2 regions of the Bacillus sp. LQ16 genome follow, and region 2 is predicted to be linked to the other one. Evidence: riboswitches for the same ligand, from Rfam matches in the RefSeq annotation. Region 2 holds a riboswitch; the other holds the start of a gene.
The links. Region 2 has a riboswitch for preQ1 ahead of queC (7-cyano-7-deazaguanine synthase QueC). Riboswitches for the same ligand answer to the same signal wherever they lie in the genome.

Region 1 (3,197 bases), 260 kb from region 2:
ACTAAGCAAATGCGAGCAGCAATTAAACGAAGCAAAGCACTAAAAAAACATCCAGAGAATTTTCTCTGGATGTTTTTTTATGACAACTGTTCTCCATACTTTTTCAATGTTTCTCCAACTGTACATTGCCTTATACAAAATGAATGAGCATAATACTTACTATTTGTCTTTCGATTATGTTCTCGCAAGAAACATCCTTCACAATACGTTTCTAATAAGTCATTTACCTCTGTAATGAGTTGCTTTTTATCCACCTTTGCACCTCTCTATTCGGTTATTTCTTTATGACTATCAATAACTGTTCCTTCTAATGCTTGCGTTGCTAATTGATGTGCTTCTTTATTTTGTTTTCTAGATATCGGCTCACATACAAGTTTTAATTTCATTTGCTTCGCCTTTTGTTCAATTTGATCTAAATAATGATTTAAATGTTCATCGTAACAAGGCCATTCTCCGGCTAATTGCTGCAGTACCACTTGTGAGTCTCCGCGAAGTGTAACTGCTTCATACTTAATCCCTAGTTCCTCGAGTATATTCATACCGTATAATAATGATGCATATTCCGCTTCATTATTATCATATATACCTTCTATATATGCATTGCGGCGAATGCGGTAGTTTGTATTTCCTTTTTTATAATACACACATATACCAACGCCAGCTTCTTTCGTTTGCACATCATACCCCCCATCAAAATAAACGAGTATTTCTTGGGGCTCTTCCTCTACTTGCTTACTTAACTTTTTCATCTCTTTTAATGACCATTCTGCGTCCATTTCATCGTAAAATAAAAGTTCCTTAGCTCTTCCTGTTTTCTCAAAATCCTCTGCAAATTGAAGTACTTCTTCTATGTTCATATACTCTGTTGTTAATTCCGTCTGCAATCCACGCTTCGTTTTATACAACCAATGAATTTTATATTTCATACTACATTCCCCTTATGTAAGACTTCTTATATATATCCGGCTAATTGAAGCCTCACTTTATTTTATTATATTTTATCTAGAGTCACAGCATTATATTCAATATGATTACATACAAAAAGAGCTATCCCTATAGGAACAGCTCTTTCATCTATTACATAAATCTTTCAAATTGTACTCGCTTATTAATCCAGTACATTACAGGCATACCGATCGCCATGACAACAAATTCACCGATTGCACAAGTTAACCAAGACAACATAAATGGTAAACCCAATGCAAGATGAAGTTCAATTGCAATCATAAACATTGTAATCGTAAAGATAACTGTATTAAAAATCATACGAGCCCAAACACCTTTAATAAATCGCATAGAAATAATCGTTGCAACTAACGCAAGAATAGATTGCCCTACTCCAAATACTAAATCGTAAGCGATCATAGGTGAGAAAAAGAGATTCGTTAAAAATACACCTAATACAATTCCGTAAATTGCTTTCTTGTTAAATACAACGAGATGATTAAACATCTCTGAAATACGAAATTGTACATTCGTAAAGCCAAATGGCTGAATAAGCATAGAAACAGCAATATATAATGCCGCTAAAATACCATTACCGACTAAAGTTCTAATATTCATGACAAAATCTCCTTAGTTTTTTTACGTGGGATGGTTTCGAACCACGTTATTCGTTTTTTAAGCAACAAGATTATATTTTACGTGGTAGCCCCTCTTTCGTCAATAGATTCCTATCATAAACTACCTTTTTCCTTTTAGACAACGTATAATGAAACATATGAAAGATTTAGGAGGTTTCACTTCATGACAGCAACAATTCAAAATGAAAAAGTGATCGTTTCCATTTCTGACAAAGGTGCAGAATTACAGAGCGTTCGCTTAAAAGAAGACAACACAGAATATTTATGGCAAGGTGATTCTACTTATTGGGGACGCCGTGCACCAATTTTGTTCCCAATTGTCGGCCGATTAGTAGATAATACATACTACGTAGACGGTAAATCATATTCATTAACACAACACGGTTTCGCTCGTGATCTTACTTTCTCTGTGAAAGAACAAAGCGAAACAAAAATCACTTATATCGTTACTAGTAATGAAGAAACATTAAAAAAATACCCATACGAATTCGAACTACTCGTTTCTTATGAGCTAGATGGACAAATCGTTCATGTAACATATGAAGTAAACAATCCTACTTCAAAAGAGATGTTCTTCTCAATCGGAGCACATCCTGGCTTCAACTTCCCTTTATTGGATGGTGAATCATTTACAGATTATCATTTATCGTTTAATGGTTCGGAACGCTTAGAAACAAGCGTATTAGAAGGACCTTATCTTTCAAACAAAAAGCAATTAATCGCTGAAAATACAACTGAATTGCCACTTACATATGATTTATTCAAAAATGATGCGCTTATTTTTGAAAATATGAATACGAATGAAATTTCGATTCGTTCTCATAAACATAATAAATTTGTAAAAGTAGAATTTGATGGCTTCCCATTTGTCGGCGTATGGACACCAGGGGATAACGCACCTTTCTTATGTATTGAACCTTGGTATGGAATCGCTGATGAAATAAATCCAGCAAAAGATTTCAAGGACAAAAAGGGAATTCAATCGTTACAAGCGAATGAAACATTTACATGTCGTTATAGCATCACAATCGGATAACTACTCTATCCCCTACTTCAAAAAGCATTTAAGTAGGGGATAATCTTATAATTTGGAGGTTTCTCATTTTGATTGAAGTATATATTGATGGTGCATCAAAAGGAAATCCTGGTCCTTCTGGTGCAGGAGTGTTTATTAAAGGCGTTCAGCCGCCTGTACAATTATCATTACCACTTGGAACAATGTCCAATCATGAAGCAGAATACCGCGCTTTACTTCTAGCATTAAAATATTGCATCGAGCATAATTATAGCACTGTCTCTTTTCGTACAGATTCCCAGCTTGTCGAACGGGCTGTTGAAAAGGAATACGCAAAAAATAAAATATTTGCACCTCTTTTAGATGAAGCGCTGCAGTACATAAAAAACTTCGATCTCTTTTTTATTAAGTGGATTCCAAGTAGTCAAAATAAAGTAGCTGATGAATTAGCTAGAAAAGCTATATTACAAAATTAACGGGGGTATGAGTGTGAAAAAAGAGTGGATTGCTCCTCTTGCTTTATTATTTGTCTCTTTTATTTGGGGAGCTACGTTTGTTGTCGTTCAAAACGCTATGTCTTTCGTTGGTCCATTTACGTT
Region 2 (3,197 bases):
CTGAAAATCTGTTTTCATCGTCGAACTTGGTGGTTTTGGAGAAATTGTTACCTCATCAATTTGAAGTAACCAATCTTGCCATTTACTCCCTTGCGTTTCAATTGCCGTTCGCATTCCATTTTCTTTTAATATTGAAAGAAGAAACTCAATATTTTTCAGTAATGCCGGATTTCCACCTGAAATCGTAACATGAGAAAAATTTTCTCCTCCAATTGCAACAAGCTCATCCCAAATATCTTCTGGTGTCATCTGTCTAATTTGATCTTTAGCTGATCCATCCCACGTAAAAGCAGAATCACACCAAGCACAGCTATAATCACAACCAGCTGTACGGATAAACATTGTCTTTTGCCCTACAACCATTCCTTCACCTTGAATAGTCGGACCGAATATTTCTAAGACAGGGATTTTACTCATCAAGCATCCACTCCCGTCTTACTTCCGCATAACTAGTCGGCGTCTCAAATAGACGAACAAATTCAACGCGAGCTCCTTTATATTCGTTCAATCGATTCTCTTTTGTTAGTGCTTCTGCCATCTTTTCATAAATCCAAACGACCATATTTTCAGCAGTCGTATTCATTGCAGGTAACGTTTCGTTTAAATAACGATGATCTAAATAAATTTCGATTTCATTCTTCCAAATTTCTTTTATATCTCCAAAGTCAATTGCAAGACCTATTTCATTTACATATCCACTAATTCCAAATACAACTTTATATGTGTGACCATGTAAGTTTTTACATTTCCCTTCATAACAGTGTAAATGGTGTGCTGCATCAAATGTAAATTCCTTGCTGACCATTACTCTTTTATTATGGTATTTGAGTTGTTTACGCTGAATATCCTTGTCCATTTTTTGCAAATTCTCTACGATGCGAAATCCAAAAAAGTTATCCATTAGTTGTTCGCTCCTTCGCGTTCTTGTAGGTACGTATCTAATCCTGCTTTACGAAGTTGACATGCTGGACATTCACCGCAACCATCACCAATGATTCCGTTATAACATGTTAATGTTTTTTCCCGAACAAACTCAAATGCTCCAAGTTCATCTGATAATTTCCATGTTTCAGCTTTATCAATCCACATAAGTGGCGTGTGAATGACAAACGGGTAATCCATAGATAAATTTAAAGTAACGTTTAACGATTTCACAAACACGTCACGGCAGTCTGGATAACCACTGAAATCAGTTTCACATACACCCGTTACAATATGACGTGCTCCAACTTGTTTTGCCAATACAGCAGCAAATGATAGGAAGAGTAAATTTCGTCCATCTACAAATGTCGACGGCAATTCACCTTCTTCATGTGTAATCTCCATATCCGTTCTCGTTAACGCATTTGGAGCAAGTTGATTTAATAGACTCATATCTAGTACCGTATGCTTTATTCCTAGCTCTTTTGCAATTTCCGCTGCACAATCAATTTCTAGCTTATGACGTTGATTGTAATTAAATGTTACAGCTTCTACCTCTGCAAACTGCTCTATTGCCCAAAATAAACATGTCGTACTATCTTGTCCTCCACTAAAAACAACAACTGCTTTTTCTTTTTTCATTTCACTCATTCTCCTTCTCTACTATAAATAAGAAGAAAGAACGTTCTTGAACTGTCACAATAAAAAAACAAAACAATACCTAAGGATATTGTTGTTTCCATAGTTTTTTATAGAGGGAGTTCGCGAACCTCTCCCGCGCGGTGCACGGAATTTCTTCTTTCATTGACACAGCTTATTGTAACATATTGTATACTAGCGTAAAAATTTCTGATTTTTCCGCTATTTATCATTTCATTTCTTTCATTTTATAGTATGATTAATTTAATATAAGAAGAGAGGAGGCATCCCACTGAAATCCTTTATTATTTATCTCTTTTTAAATATATTATTCATCCTGATTACAATGCTCGTATATCATTTATTTTGGAATCAAAAAGGGAAACGCTCTCCTAAATTAAATTCAGCTATATTCATTGTACTCTGTTGCCTCGCTACCGTACTCTGTATTACATTTGCAGCAAAAACAAATAATGGTTTTCAATTTGATATGCGCCATATTGTATTAATTGTCGGTACATTAACGGGAGGGCCTATTGCTGGTGGTTCTATCTTAGTTGTATTAAACATATATCGCTTATTATTAGGTGGGATCGGTGTTTTCCCATCTCTTATCGGTTCTGTTCTTCTATTTATTGTTCTACTATTAACATATAAATTTTTCAATCGAACTTCTAATCGTATAAAAATAACACTTGCTATTATCTACAGTCTCACATACGGATTTAGTTGGATACCCTTCTTCCTTTCAAAGGTTACAAATAAGACTGATTATATACCGCATATTATTGTGTATGAGTTATGTTCAATGCTTGGTACGATTCTAATTTTATATTTACTACACATATTACAAACTCAAGTTCGTCTCCAAAACGAACTTATAAATGCTGAAAAATTTCATTTAATTGGTGAAATGGCAGCGTCTATCTCTCATGAAATTCGCAATCCATTAACTTCAACAAAAGGGTTTTTACAACTGTTACAATCAGAGACATGCACTGAGCAGGAACGAAAATTATATATCGACATTGCCATTAACGGCATTGAACAAGCAAATCATGTTCTTACAGATTATTTAACCTTTGCTAAACCAAGCATTGAAAAAGAACAAACATTACAGTTAGAAGAAGAATTACTACATGCATTGTCGTTAATTACACCGCTTGCTAATTTAACAAATGTACGTACTCATTATATAAAGCAAAGCACTTCTTTTTTTATCGCTGGAGAAAAGCAAAAACTAAATCAATGTTTATTAAATATTTTAAAAAATTGCATTGAGGCTATGCCAAAAGGCGGTGATCTTTATTTCACATTAGTTCCTGATCATAAGCATATTCAGTTATATATAAAAGATACAGGAGTCGGTATGGATTCAGAACAAGTAAAACGTCTTGGCTCGCCTTTCTATTCAACGAAAGAAAAAGGCACTGGACTTGGAATGATGGTCGTATTCAGTGTTGTTCAAGCTATGAATGGAAAAATTGATATTATAAGTGAAAAAGGAATCGGTACAACCTTTTTATTAACTTTTCCACTCATACAAAAAACGTGATGAAATAATCATCACGTTTTTTCTGTTCCTTCAACTAATTCAGCAAAAGCTTTCACTTTTCCGTGCGGTTGTTGATTTTCTT

Region 1: linked by a shared signal. The riboswitch ahead of AC3EMB_RS08400 (QueT transporter family protein) and the one ahead of queC (7-cyano-7-deazaguanine synthase QueC) in region 2 are both predicted to bind preQ1.

The regions. Positions count from the first base shown of each region.
Region 1 is NZ_CM173491.1:1,654,985-1,658,181, reverse strand. Features, by position in the region: gene AC3EMB_RS08415 (DUF2564 family protein) at 1-43, shown strand, start outside; gene AC3EMB_RS08410 (zinc-finger domain-containing protein) at 78-254, opposite strand; gene AC3EMB_RS08405 (ribonuclease H family protein) at 267-926, opposite strand; gene AC3EMB_RS08400 (QueT transporter family protein) at 1,078-1,563, opposite strand; PreQ1 riboswitch class I at 1,570-1,614, opposite strand; gene AC3EMB_RS08395 (aldose 1-epimerase family protein) at 1,747-2,619, shown strand; gene AC3EMB_RS08390 (reverse transcriptase-like protein) at 2,688-3,074, shown strand; gene AC3EMB_RS08385 (DMT family transporter) at 3,088-3,197, shown strand, end outside.
Region 2 is NZ_CM173491.1:1,399,388-1,402,584, reverse strand. Features, by position in the region: gene queE (7-carboxy-7-deazaguanine synthase QueE) at 1-417, opposite strand, end outside; gene queD (6-carboxytetrahydropterin synthase QueD) at 410-901, opposite strand; gene queC (7-cyano-7-deazaguanine synthase QueC) at 901-1,563, opposite strand; PreQ1 riboswitch class I at 1,657-1,700, opposite strand; gene kinB (sporulation sensor histidine kinase KinB) at 1,907-3,115, shown strand; gene AC3EMB_RS07050 (DUF6254 family protein) at 3,127-3,197, opposite strand, start outside.